Regions from separate parts of the Streptomyces sp. NPDC007095 genome, predicted to be linked through region 1. Evidence: riboswitches for the same ligand, from Rfam matches in the RefSeq annotation. Region 1 holds a riboswitch; the other holds the start of a gene.

What was found. A riboswitch is a leader RNA that binds a small molecule or an ion and turns the genes downstream of it on or off. The one in region 1 is predicted to bind glycine.
Region 2: another riboswitch for glycine. It lies ahead of gcvP (aminomethyl-transferring glycine dehydrogenase); the one in region 1 lies ahead of gcvT (glycine cleavage system aminomethyltransferase GcvT).

Annotation. Positions count from the first base shown of each region.
Region 1 covers NZ_JBEYFS010000038.1:16,392-23,331, forward strand. Annotated here, with positions in the region: gene ABZ656_RS15530 (ABC transporter permease) at 1-669, opposite strand, end outside; gene ABZ656_RS15535 (enhanced serine sensitivity protein SseB C-terminal domain-containing protein) at 1,013-1,813, opposite strand; gene ABZ656_RS15540 (enhanced serine sensitivity protein SseB) at 2,011-2,814, opposite strand; gene ABZ656_RS15545 (AAA family ATPase) at 2,944-3,624, opposite strand; glycine riboswitch at 3,793-3,893, shown strand; gene gcvT (glycine cleavage system aminomethyltransferase GcvT) at 4,040-5,158, shown strand; gene gcvH (glycine cleavage system protein GcvH) at 5,287-5,664, shown strand; gene glyA (serine hydroxymethyltransferase) at 5,678-6,940, shown strand.
Region 2 covers NZ_JBEYFS010000039.1:47,794-54,733, reverse strand. Annotated here, with positions in the region: gene ABZ656_RS15970 (MerR family transcriptional regulator) at 1-416, shown strand, start outside; gene ABZ656_RS15965 (DNA polymerase IV) at 461-1,843, shown strand; gene ABZ656_RS15960 (PRC-barrel domain-containing protein) at 1,960-2,331, opposite strand; glycine riboswitch at 2,446-2,541, shown strand; gene gcvP (aminomethyl-transferring glycine dehydrogenase) at 2,722-5,607, shown strand; gene ABZ656_RS15950 (DUF5999 family protein) at 5,707-5,913, opposite strand; gene ABZ656_RS15945 (hypothetical protein) at 6,304-6,888, opposite strand.

The DNA of each region.
Region 1 (6,940 bases):
ACGCATCGAGAGCGTCTGGCCGCGCACCACGCGTCCGATGTAGGGCCAGCCGAAGAACCCGATGACCAGGATCATCACGAACACGCGCACGTTGGAGCCGGACAGGCCCAGCATGTTGTTCGGCATGACCGAGACCAGGGCGATCGTGAACAGGAGCTGCGGGAAGGCCAGCAGGCCGTCCATCACGCGGCTGATGAGCGAGTCCACCCAGCCGCCGAAGAAGCCCGCCAGGATGCCGAGGATGGTGCCGAGGACGACCGCGACGACGGCGGAGAGGAAGCCCACCAGGAGCGAGACGCGGGCACCGTAGAGGATGCGGGCGAGGATGTCGCGGCCGTTGACGGGCTCGACGCCCAGCAGGTGGTCACCGCTGATGCCGCCCAATGACCCCGTGGGGGTGCCGAACAGAGGGTCGATCAGCTTCTCGTTGAAGGTGTCCGGGTCCTGACCGAGCAGGTGGGTGATCACTGGCGCCAGCAAGGCGATCACGATGAGGACGAGCACGACGATGCCGCCGGTCAGGGCGAGCTTGTCCCTCTTCAGGCGCTCCCAGGCGATCCGGCCCAGGGAACGTCCCTGCACGACCTTCTCGCCGGCGGCGGCAGCCGCCGCTTCTTCGGCCGCACTCGGGGCCGCTTCCGCGGTCGGCTCGTGCAATGGTGCCGTCATCTGGCAGGGACCCCTCTCAACCGGCGGTAGCCGGCCCACACGTGCCGCTTGTAGCGGCGTGATCAGTCCGTCGTACACAGGGGCTAAACCCCCTGGAGCGGGAGTCTTCAACGCCTCGGCGATCTGTAGCCAGACTTGACGGTGAATGGATGCGTAAACGTGATGCTGTCAGGGGGGTTCCGTTATCCGGACGGCGGGTAACGGGGGTCGGACACGGGGCAGTTGGGACGCCGGGGGCGAATACGGGCATTAACCGGACGATCCCTTGTCATCTACGCGCGAAGAAATGCAGAGCCGCGGTGAAGGACCCGTGCCGATCCTTCACGGTTCGCCGGGCAGCGGATCAGTATCCGCCGGGTGCCGGTGGATAGCCGTACCCACCCGCCGCCGGAGCCTGCGCGGGGGCCGCGTGGGCCTCGCGGTCGTAGAACGGCCGCGCGTTGGCGCGCAGCCACATCGCCACCGGGTCGTACTCGTCCGACATCGCGACGGTCGACACGGGCAGCCCGTCCGGAACCGCGCCGATGGTCTGCTGCATCATCGCCCGCACCGAGTCGACGGCGGGCGGCGAGGTGTCGTAGACATCGAGCCCGATGGCCAGATACGCCGCCCCGAGCGCCGGCTGCACCCAGGCGCGGCGCAGCGAGCGCACGGCGGTGGTGCGATGTGCGTTCTGGGTGAGCAGGGCGTAGAACTGCGGGATCTCGATGCCGGGTTCGGACATTCGCAGCGGACCGGCGGGCTGGCGCTCCAGACCCGCCGCGATTCTGCGCAGATCCAGCCACGGGATGCCGACCCCGCCGCCCGGGGCGTGCGGATTGAGCCAGAGCCCGAAGTGGTCGGGGTAGAGGGTGCGGGCCACGTCGAGGCCGTCGACGACCTCGTACGACCGGTTCCAGCCGCTGGCCGAGAGTTCCTGGGCGGAGGTGACGCACGGCGCGTAGCCGAAGCCGTCCACCTCCATGTTCCCGTACTGGGCGTCCGGGGAGCCGCCCTGGCCGTGCCAGAGCAGCATCCACACCTGGCCGGACGACGGGGTCGCGAGCGCGCGAAGGAGCGCCTCGTAGGCGTCGTAACGCCCGGGCGTCACCTGGCGCAGCATGTGCTCGACCTGACCGGCCGCGGCCGTGCCCGACGCGCTCACCTTCAACCGCCCCTTCGCGAAGAAATCATGACGTCGACCAACACCTCGGCCGAACCCCGGCCGAGCCATGAAACCAGCTTAAGCGGCGAATGCACTCCGCTGGGGAGCCGTTGGAAGCTCGGGGCTTGCCGTGTTCGGGCCGCAGCAGGTCCACTGTGGTTGCTCGCGCAGTTCCTCGCGCCCCTTGCGGGGCGCTTCTACCGGGTCTGCTGGTAGAAGGGCCGTACTTGGGCTCGCATCCAGTCGCCCACCGGGTCCTGGGCGACGTCCAGGAGGACCAGGTTCACCGGCCACTTGACCGCGACGCGGGAGAGGGCGCGGGAGAGGGCGTCCATGGGGAGGGCGCGGAGGTCTCCCTCCCACACGGAGAGTTCGACTCCGACGAACATGACCGGGTCGTCGCCCTCGATGCTGGCCAGACAGCGGCGGGCGGTCCGTACGACTCCCGTCGCCGCGAACTCGGCCGAGGCGGCGGCGAAGAAGTCCACCGGATCGTCCTGCCAGTCGGGCTCGTAGAGTTTCACCCGGCCACCGCTCGTGGGCCCGTCCAGCGGGGTGCGCCCGGCCCGGCACAGCTCGGCGACCGCGAGGGGCGGCAGCGGCACACCGACCACCCCGTCCGGGTTGATCGCGATGCCGACCTGCGGAGGCAGCCCGCGGGCGAACTCGACCGCGGGCGCGATCGTGTACGACAGATGGCCGCCGGTGACCTGGCGGAACTGCTCCTCCGAGCTGAAGACCGGCACGTACGCCTGGCCGTCGATCTCCAGGGTGGGCAGGTCGAGGGATCCCGCGTGCGGTCCGCCGCCGTTGGGCAGCGGCACCCAGACGAAACTGCGGCCGAGGACCTCGACGATGCGGCCGCCAGCCGAGGGCACTCCGAGGGACGCGGAGAGCACCTCCTCCAGTTCGTTGCCCGGCCAGCCGCCGTGCGAGTGGGGGTGTGAGCCGGGTTGCGGGTACGCCGGTGCCGAAAAGTCCGGGAAGTCGGGGATGTCCATCTGTCTACCTGTCTACCGCCTGCGGTGAACCACTGTTCTGGTGTTCTGGCTGGAAAGATTAGTGGGCCTGTACGACTTCCCCACCGCTCTCGGCCACTCGCTGATGCCTCGGCCACTCGCGGCCGCTTCTCAGTCGCCGAAACCGATCCTCCGCAGTACGTCCGCCGCGTCCCGGTCGAGGAGCACCGCCGAGCCGCAGCCCTCCGGCAGGTCGCCCCGCTCGACGGAGCGCAGCAGCCGGGCGACCGCGCCCCGGTGACGGGCGAACGCGTACCGCGAGACGCCCCGGCCGCGCTCGCGCTGGCCCTCCAGCGCCGTGCCGGGCGTGACGTCGAGCAGCAGCAGGTGGAGGGTGCCGCCGCGGCGCCGGGCCTCGCGGGCGAGCCAGCGGCGCACCCAGGCCTGCGTACCGCAGTCGTGCACGACGACCCCGGCGCCGGAGCGCAGGGCGCGGTGCAGGCCCGCGTAGTGCGCGAGGCGGACGAGGGGCCGGTAGACGGCGTACGGCAGCCGGCCGGCCGCCCGCTCGTCCCAGCGGTCCCTGGTGTCCTGGGAGTCGATGCGCGGGCCATCGACGGCGCGGCGCATCAGGGTCGACTTGCCGCTGCCCGGCAACCCGGTGACCACGACGACGTCGGCCACTCCGAAGTGCAGACCGTGCGGAGAGTGTCCCGCGCGCGCTCTGAGGTCGCGGACGACGGCCGACGGCAGCGCTCCGCACGCCTCCCGGGTCCCGGCCGGGGCGCCGGGCTGCTCGGGCAGCGCGAGGCCCGAGGTCGTGGCGTACGCCGTGGTCCTGTTCACCGTGATCGTCCTCCCCTTGGGTGTGGAGTCCCATCCCCGTCGAGTGTAAAGAGAAGGTAATGCGCGGTGTCTCTCGTTTCCGTACGCGGACTGCCACAGGCCGGTTACAGATGCGGGCTGCCGTGATCGGACGGCGCGTGCGATGATGTGCCCGCCAACTGCATACCGGCCGCTTGAATCCGCGCGGGAGAGTTCCGGGAACCTTCGGGTACCCGGGCGCCGAAGGAGCAAGTCCCTCCCTTGAATCTCTCAGGCCCCGTTACCGCGCGGGCGAGGCACATCTGAAAAGCGGGCCGCTCTCCAGTGGCTCCACCCAAGGTGCAAGTCAGGACCTCCGTTCGCGGGGTCGTGATGAACCTCTCAGGTTCCGATGACAGATGGGGAGGAACGACCTCGCCGTCATGCCTTGGGAGCCCCACCGATGAGCAGTAACGCACCCCGTCTCACCGCGCTCGATGCCCTGCATCGCTCGCTCGGCGCGACGATGACCGACTTCGCGGGCTGGGACATGCCCCTGCGCTACGGCTCCGAGCGCGACGAGCACCTCGCCGTGCGCACCCGGGCCGGCCTCTTCGACCTGTCGCACATGGGCGAGATCACGGTCACCGGGCCGGGGGCCGCCGCCCTGCTGAACCACGCGCTGGTCGGCAACATCGCCTCCGTCGGCGTCGGCCGCGCCCGCTACACGATGATCTGCCGGGAGGACGGCGGCATCCTGGACGACCTGATCGTCTACCGGCTGGCCGAGAACGAGTACATGGTCGTCGCGAACGCCTCCAACGCCCAGGTGGTGCTGGACGCGCTGACCGAGCGTGCCGCCGGCTTCGACGCCCTCGTGCGCGACGACCGGGACGCGTACGCGCTGATCGCCGTGCAGGGCCCCGAGTCGCCCGGCATCCTCAAGTCGCTGACCGACGCCGACCTGGACGGGCTGAAGTACTACGCGGGCCTGCCGGGCACCGTCGCGGGCGTCCCGGCTCTGATCGCCCGCACGGGCTACACGGGCGAGGACGGCTTCGAGCTGTTCGTGGCCCCGTCCGACGCCGAGAAGCTGTGGCAGGCGCTGACGGACGCGGGCGCGCCCGTCGGGCTCGTCCCCTGCGGCCTGTCCTGCCGCGACACGCTGCGCCTGGAGGCGGGCATGCCGCTGTACGGGCATGAGCTGACCACCTCGCTCACCCCCTTCGACGCAGGGCTCGGGCGGGTCGTGAAGTTCGAGAAGGAGGGGGACTTCGTGGGGCGTGCCGCGCTCCAGGAGGCCGCCTCCCGCGCCGCGGAGAACCCCCCGCGGGTACTCGTCGGGCTTGTCGCCGAGGGCCGTCGCGTACCGCGCGCCGGGTTCTCGGTCGTCGCCGACGGCAAGGTGATCGGCGAGGTCACCTCCGGCGCGCCCTCCCCGACACTGGGCAAGCCGATCGCGATGGCGTACGTCGACGCCGCACACGCCGCGCCGGGCACGGCCGGGGTCGGCGTGGACATCCGGGGCAGCCATGAGCCGTACGAGGTCGTGGCGCTGCCGTTCTACAAGCGCCAGAAGTAGCTTCGGGGCCGAAAGGGCCCCGTCCAGCGCGCCCACGTGACGCACGCCGCTGTGTCACGTCTCGTATCCCAGGACCACTCGGTCATCCCGTTCATCCGCACTCCCCCGCGTACAGGAGAATTCAGGCCATGAGCAACCCCCAGCAGCTGCGCTACAGCAAGGAGCACGAGTGGCTGTCGGTCGCCGAGGACGGCGTCTCGACGGTCGGCATCACCGAGTTCGCGGCCAACGCGCTCGGCGATGTCGTCTACGCCCAGCTTCCGGAGGTCGGTGACACGGTGACCGCGGGCGAGACCTGCGGCGAACTGGAGTCGACCAAGTCCGTCAGCGACCTGTACGCGCCGGTCACCGGCGAGGTCGTGGAGGCCAACCAGGACGTGGTGGACGACCCGTCGCTGGTGAACTCCGCCCCCTTCGAGGGTGGCTGGCTGTTCAAGGTACGCATCGCGGAGGAGCCGGCCGACCTGCTCTCCGCGGACGAGTACACCGAGTTCTCCGGCTCTTAAGGACTTCTGACTGATGTCGCTTCTGAACACGCCCCTGCACGAGCTGGACCCGGACGTCGCCGCCGCCGTCGACGCCGAGCTGCACCGCCAGCAGTCCACCCTGGAGATGATCGCCTCGGAGAACTTCGCTCCGGTAGCGGTCATGGAGGCCCAGGGCTCGGTCCTGACCAACAAGTACGCCGAGGGCTACCCGGGCCGCCGCTACTACGGCGGCTGCGAGCACGTCGACGTGGTCGAGCAGATCGCCATCGACCGCGTCAAGGCGCTCTTCGGCGCCGAGCACGCGAACGTACAGCCCCACTCGGGCGCCCAGGCCAACGCGGCGGCGATGTTCGCGCTGCTGAAGCCGGGCGACACGATCATGGGTCTGAACCTCGCGCACGGCGGGCACCTGACCCACGGCATGAAGATCAACTTCTCCGGCAAGCTGTACAACGTGGTCGCGTACCACGTGAACGACGAGACCGGCCAGGTCGACATGGACGAGGTCGAGCGCCTCGCCAAGGAGTCCAGGCCGCAGCTGATCGTGGCGGGCTGGTCGGCGTACCCGCGTCAGCTGGACTTCGCCGCGTTCCGCCGGATCGCGGACGAGGTCGGCGCGTACCTGATGGTCGACATGGCGCACTTCGCGGGCCTCGTGGCCGCGGGCCTGCACCCCAACCCGGTGCCGCACGCCCACGTGGTCACCACCACGACCCACAAGACGCTGGGCGGCCCGCGCGGTGGCGTGATCCTGTCCACCGCCGAGCTGGCCAAGAAGATCAACTCCGCGGTCTTCCCCGGCCAGCAGGGCGGTCCGCTGGAGCACGTGATCGCCGCGAAGGCCGTCTCCTTCAAGGTCGCCGCCTCCGACGACTTCAAGGAGCGCCAGCAGCGCACGCTGGACGGCGCGCGGATCCTGGCCGAGCGCCTGGTCCAGGACGACGTCAGGGCCGTGGGCGTGGACGTCCTGTCCGGCGGCACGGACGTGCACCTGGTCCTGGTCGACCTGCGCAACTCCGAGCTGGACGGCCAGCAGGCCGAGGACCGTCTCCACGAGGTCGGCATCACGGTCAACCGGAACGCGATCCCCAATGACCCGCGGCCTCCGATGGTGACCTCGGGCCTGCGCATCGGCACGCCCGCCCTCGCCACCCGCGGCTTCCAGGCCGAGGACTTCACCGAGGTCGCGGACATCATCGCCGAGGCGCTGAAGCCCTCGTACGACGCGGAGTCCCTCAAGTCCCGGGTCTCCGCCCTGGCCGACAAGCACCCGCTGTACCCCGGCCTGAAGTAG
Region 2 (6,940 bases), on a different contig from region 1:
GGACCGGTCTGGTCGAACCGAGCGTGCGGCCCGCTTACGGGTCGGGGACCCAGCGGCTCTACAGCTTCCGGGATGTCGTCGTCCTGAAGATCGTGAAGCGGTTCCTCGACACGGGAGTGTCGTTGCAGAACATCCGCACCACGGTCCAGCACCTCAGGGAACGCGGCTTCCGGGACCTGGAGCGGATGACGCTGATGAGCGACGGCGCGACCGTCTACGAATGTTCCTCGCCCGACGAGGTCCACGCCCTGTTGCAGGGCGGCCAGGGCGTCTTCGGGATCGCCGTGGGCGTGGTGTGGCGGGACGTCGAGAGCGCGCTCTCGCAGTTGCACGGGGAGCGCGTGGACACGGGCGAGACGCTCGTCGGGCACAACCCGACGGACGAGCTGGCGCGTCGGCGCAATCGGGCCGTCTGAGGTCCGCAGAGGCATTGTCAGTGGCGTAGGGCAGCATCGGAGATGTGAGAACCGCGCCTACGATCCTGCATCTCGACATGGATGCCTTCTTCGCCTCGGCGGAGCAGGCAGCCAAGCCGAGCCTGCGCGGGAAGGCCGTCGTCGTGGGCGGACTCGGACCCCGCGGAGTCGTCGCGACCGCCTCGTACGAGGCACGGGTCTTCGGGGTGCACTCGGCGATGCCCATGGCCCAGGCACGGCGGCTGGCGCCGAACGCCGCATATCTCGTGCCCCGCTTCACCCTCTACCGGGAGGTCAGCGAGCAGGTGATGGGGCTGCTGGGGGCGCTGTCGCCGTTGGTGGAGCCGTTGAGCCTTGACGAGGCGTTCGTCGATCTGGAGGCGGGGGAGGCGGCCTGGGACGAGGCTTCCGCGCGGCTGGCCGGGGTGAAACTGCGCGCGGACATCCGGGCCGTCACGGGGCTGACGGGTTCGGTGGGGCTCGCCGCGTCCAAGATGCTCGCCAAGATCGCTTCGGAGCAGGCGAAGCCCGACGGTCTCGTGGTCATCGAACCGGGGACGGAGCGCGCGCTGCTGGGGCCCATGTCGGTGCGGACGCTGCCGGGTGTCGGGCCGGCGACCGGGGACCATCTGCGCCGGGCAGGGATCACCACGGTCGACGAGATCGCCGAGGCGGGCGAGGACGAACTCGTACGGCTGGTGGGGAAGGCGCACGGGCACGCGCTGTACGCGATGGCGCTGGCGCACGACGAGCGGCCCGTGGTGGCCGAGCGGGAGACGAAGTCCGTATCGGTGGAGGACACGTACGACGTGGACATCCACGACCGGATGCGGGTCGGCTTGGAGGTGCAGCGGCTCGCCGACCGGTGTGTGCGGCGGTTGCGGGGTGCGGGGCTGTCCGGGCGGACCATCGTCCTGAAGGTGCGCAGGTACGACTTCTCGACGCTGACCCGGTCCGAGACGCTGCGAGGGCCGACGGACGACCCCGGCGTCGTACGGGAGGCCGCCGCGCGGCTTCTGGAGGCGGTGGACACGACCGGGGGCGTGCGGCTGCTGGGGGTCGGCGTCTCGGGGCTCGCCGACTACACGCAGGAGGACCTGTTCGCCCAGGCGCAAGCGGAGGCGGAGGCCGCCGCGGGGGAGTCGGCGGTACTGGAGCATCCGGGCGAAGAGAGGGCGGAGGAAGCGGCTGCCGAGCAGGCGTCGCCTGCCGAGCGGCGGTGGCCTGCGGGGCATGACGTGCGGCATGCGGAGTTCGGGCACGGGTGGGTGCAGGGGAGTGGGCTCGGGAGGGTGACCGTGCGGTTCGAGACGCCTTACTCCGAGCCGGGGCGTGTGCGGACGTTTCGTACGGATGATGTCGCGTTGGAGTTGGCTGATCCGTTGCCGCTGGTGATGGGGGCCGTGTGCGATCGCCGTGGGGGGTGAGGTCGGTTCGGCAGTCGCGGGTTGTTTGTGGCCGGTCGCGCCCACGCGGCGGAGCCGCATGATGTCAGAGCCCCGCGCCCCTTTCGGGGCGCGTCGGCGGGGCCCGACCCGAGAAGTTACCCCTCGTCCGTGCCTGCCAGGCGGCCGAAGTCGCGGTCCGGGGGCGGGGGTGGGGGTGTCACGTCCAGGCCGTAGTGGTGGTAGAGCTGGATTTCCTGTTCGGGGGAGAGGTGGCGGCCCACGCCGAAGTCGGGGGCGTCCTTGATCAGGGCGCGGTCGAAGGGGACACGCAGCGTGCCCTCGACGACTTCGCTGGGCTCCAGGGGGACGAAGGCGTCCCTGCTGAACAGGCCCGTCCGTATGGCGGCCCACTCCGGGACGCCGGTCGCGTCGTCGAGATAGACCTCGTCGACCGTGCCGATCTTGGCGCCGTTGCGGTCGAGCGCCTTGCGGCCGATCAGGTTGCGCGGATCGATGTCGGTCTGCACGGTCCCTCCACTCGCTAGCAACTCATCCGTAAGCACTACAAAAGAGCACATTCGGGAAGGTGGCCACTCGAAAGCTCGTGCGTTGTCCTCGCTGGTAGGCTGGCAAGCGGCTGCTGACCCCGTGCGGGAGAGTCCTCCAGACATCACCGGAGGCGCCGAAGGAGCAAATCCTCCCCGGAATCTCTCAGGCACACGTACCGCACGGACGAGGTCACTCTGGAAAGCAGGGCGGGTGTCGAAGGCCTCCGCTCTCACCGACGGTGAAAGCCGGGTCGCAGTGAGCGGGCGGTCCGGTGAAGCTCTCAGGTTGAGATGACAGAGGGGGAGGCCGTCGGGGTACCCGCGCCGTGGTGCCCCTCGAAGGTCGTGTCAGACCAGGAGGCCTCCGCAATGACCGCCCATCGCATTCCGCTCTCCGAGCTCGAACAGGGAATCCCCTTCGAGCAGCGCCACATCGGGCCCGACCCCGAAGCACGGGCCAAGATGCTCGCGCAGGTCGGGTACGGCTCGCTCGACGAGCTGACGGCCGCCGCTGTGCCGGACGTCATCAAGAACGCCGAGGCGCTGGAGCTGCCGGGCGCACGCACCGAGGCCGAGGTACTGGCCGAGCTGCGCTCCCTCGCGGATCGCAACCAGGTGCTCGACTCGATGATCGGCCTCGGCTACTACGGCACGTTCACGCCGCCGGTGATCCTGCGCAACGTCATGGAGAACCCGGCCTGGTACACCGCGTACACGCCGTACCAGCCGGAGATCTCCCAGGGGCGGCTCGAAGCGCTGCTGAACTTCCAGACCGTCGTCGCCGAGCTGACCGGGCTGCCCACCTCCGGCGCCTCGCTGCTCGACGAGGGCACCGCCGCCGCCGAGGCGATGGCGCTGTCCCGGCGCATGGGCAAGAACAAGAAGGGCCTCTTCCTGGTCGACGCGGACACCCTGCCGCAGACCGTCGCCGTCATCGAGACCCGCGCCGAGCCGACCGGCGTCGAGATCGTCGTCGCCGACCTGGGCGAGGGCATCCCGGCCGAGATCGCCGGGCGTGAGATCAACGGCGTGCTGATCCAGTACCCGGGCGCCTCCGGTGCCGTACGCGACCTGAAGCCCGTCATCGAGCAGGCGCACGAGCTCGGCGCGGTCGTCACGGTCGCCGCCGACCTGCTCGCCCTCACGCTGCTCACCTCGCCCGGTGAGCTCGGCGCCGACATCGCGATCGGTACGACCCAGCGCTTCGGAGTGCCGATGGGCTTCGGCGGTCCGCACGCCGGATACATGGCGGTGCGCGAGAAGTTCGCGCGCAGCCTGCCCGGCCGGCTGGTGGGCGTCTCCGTGGACGCCGACGGACACAAGGCGTACCGGCTCGCCCTGCAGACGCGGGAGCAGCACATCCGCCGCGAGAAGGCGACCAGCAACATCTGTACGGCGCAGGTGCTGCTCGCGGTGATGGCCGGCATGTACGCCGTCTACCACGGTCCCGAGGGCCTGCGGACCATCGCGCGGCGTACGCACCGGTACGCCACGATCCTTGCCGCGGGCCTGACGGCCGGCGGGGTCGAGGTCGTGCACGGTGCGTACTTCGACACGCTGACCGCGCGGGTGCCGGGCCGGGCCGCCGAGGTCGTGGCGGGCGCGCGCCGCGGAGGCGTCAACCTCCATCTCGTCGACGCCGACCACGTGTCGATCGCCTGCGACGAGACCACCGCCCGCAAGCAGGTGGGCGCCGTCTGGACCGCGTTCGGCGTCGACGGCGACATCGAGGCCCTGGATGCCATCGCCGAGGACACGCTGCCCGCGGCGCTGCTGCGCACCGACGACTACCTCACGCACCCGGTCTTCCACCAGTACCGCTCCGAGACCGCGATGCTGCGCTACCTTCGCAGGCTGTCCGACCGTGACTACGCGCTCGACCGCGGCATGATCCCGCTGGGCTCCTGCACCATGAAGCTCAACGCGACCACCGAGATGGAGCCGGTCACCTGGCCCGAGTTCGGCCAGCTGCACCCCTTCGTGCCCGCCGAGCAGGCACAGGGCTATCTCACCCTCATCCAGGAGCTGGAGGAGCGGCTCGCCGAGGTCACCGGGTACGACAAGGTGTCGCTCCAGCCGAACGCGGGCTCCCAGGGCGAGCTGGCCGGGCTGCTGGCCGTACGCGGCTACCACCGGGCCAACGGCGATGACCAGCGCACGATCTGCCTGATCCCGTCCTCCGCGCACGGCACGAACGCCGCGAGTGCCGTGATGGCCGGCATGAAGGTCGTCGTCGTGAAGACCGCCGAGGACGGCGAGATCGACGTCGAGGACCTGCGCGCGAAGATCGAGCAGTACCGCGACGAGCTGTCCGTGCTGATGATCACGTACCCCTCGACGCACGGTGTGTTCGAGGAGCACGTCGCCGACATCTGCGCGCAGGTGCACGAGGCGGGCGGGCAGGTGTACGTCGACGGTGCCAACCTCAACGCGCTGGTGGGCCTCGCCAAGCCGGGCCACTTCGGCGGTGACGTCTCCCACCTGAACCTGCACAAGACGTTCTGCATCCCGCACGGCGGTGGTGGTCCGGGCGTGGGCCCGGTCGGCGTACGCGCGCACCTGGCGCCGTACCTGCCGAACCACCCGCTGCAGCCCGCGGCCGGTCCCGAGACAGGCGTGGGACCGATCTCGGCCGCTCCCTGGGGCTCGGCGGGCATTCTTCCGATCTCCTGGGCGTACGTCCGTCTCATGGGCGGTGAGGGCCTCAAGCGGGCCACGCAGGTGGCGGTGCTGTCCGCGAACTACGTCGCCAAGCGCCTGGAGCCGCACTTCCCGGTGCTCTACACCGGCCCCGGCGGGCTGGTCGCGCACGAGTGCATCATCGATCTGCGTCCGCTGACCAAGGCGACCGGCGTCAGCGTCGACGACATCGCCAAGCGGCTCATCGACTACGGCTTCCACGCGCCGACGATGTCCTTCCCGGTGGCAGGCACGCTGATGATCGAGCCCACCGAGTCCGAGGACCTGATCGAGCTCGACCGGTTCTGCGAGGCGATGATCGCCATTCGTGCGGAGATCGACAAGGTCGGCTCGGGCGTCTGGGCGGCCGAGGACAACCCGCTGCGGAACGCGCCGCACACCGCCGCCGCGCTCGGCGGCGAGTGGGAACACGCGTACACCCGCGAGGAGGCCGTCTTCCCGGCCGGCGTCTCGGCCGCGGACAAGTACTGGCCGCCGGTGCGCCGCATCGACCAGGCGTACGGCGACCGGAACCTGGTCTGTTCCTGCCCGCCGCTGGACGCTTACGAAGAGTAGTCACCCTCGGATGCGCGTCGGGGCCGGTTCGGAGATCACGTCTCCGGGCCGGCCCCTCTCCATGTCTGGGTGACGGTCACCGCCACCCGGTTGTGCGGCTCAGGCGGCCGTCATCACGTGCTCGCTGCCCTGGGGGCGGTGCGGGGCGATGATCTGGCCGTCGGGCAGGAGCTCACCGGTGTCCTCGAAGAGCAGAACGCCGTTGCACAGCAGGCTCCATCCCTGCTCCGGGTGGTGCGCCACGAGGCGGGCGGACTCCCGGTCGGCTGATTCGGCTGTCGGACACGGTGGCTGGTGCTGGCACATGGATGGGATCTTTCGCTGGGATGAGAGATGAGTGGTGGCTGTGGTGTCTTTCCCGCGGCTTGAAGTGCTCATGGCCGCCCCCCGGTGGTGTGTGTTTGGAACCCAGTGTTGCCCTACGGGCGTCAATCCGCAGGGATTTCGCAGCAGCGCTCCTCACAGGTTGGAGACGCGTCACCCGTGCGGACGGTTCAGTCCAACTGCACGGTCCCTTCGGGGGGTTCGCGGTGGCCGGATGGGGCTAGTCCGGTCGGTGCGGAGGGGCGTTCTCCCTCGTACGAGCGCTGTGAGGCCCGAACGAGCGGACGGTTCGGGCGGCAACGTGCCCCGCGACCGGGACAACGGTGGCGGGGCACGGGGCGATGCGCTCGGTGTGCTTCTCCGGGTGGGTGATTACGCGGGCGAGCTGAGCAGTGGGGCGGGGGTGAGCCGGTGCGTGAGGACCGGGAGGAGTTCGGCGACGCGGTGCGGGCGATGCGCGGCGATACCGGGCGGCGCGGGCGCCAGCGGCACCAGGAGATCGGTGGCCGCCGGGTGCCCGGTGGCGCCGTCCGCGGCGCAGTCGCCGTGCAGCCAGAGGGTGAGCATATAGAGCTCGGGAACGGACAACAGCCGCGGCTGGTAAGGCTGGCCCATGTTCTCGGCGTGACGCAGGGCGCGCTCGGTGGAGGCGATGTAGGGGCCTTCGAAGAAGTGTGAGAAGGCCCAGCCGTCGGGAGTGAGCATGGTGTCGGCCGCGGCCACCGACCGCTCGCCGCAGCGGATCAGGAAGCGCCATCCGGCGAGCCGGGTGGTGGAGGCGCCGGCCGGTGTGATGCGGTCCAGAACGTGTACGGGCAACGGGAGTTCGGGGGTGACGGGTCCCTGGGCCATGCGTAGGGACGGGGTGCGGGCCTCGCGGACTGCGGTGGGGGAACCGAGTGCCGTGAGGACGGTGCGCAGGGCGGGCGAGGGAGCCGGGGGGACATGCAGCGGCATGGTGGGTCGCCTCTCATTCGACAGGCACAGTGGCGCGAGGGCGGGGGCGGAC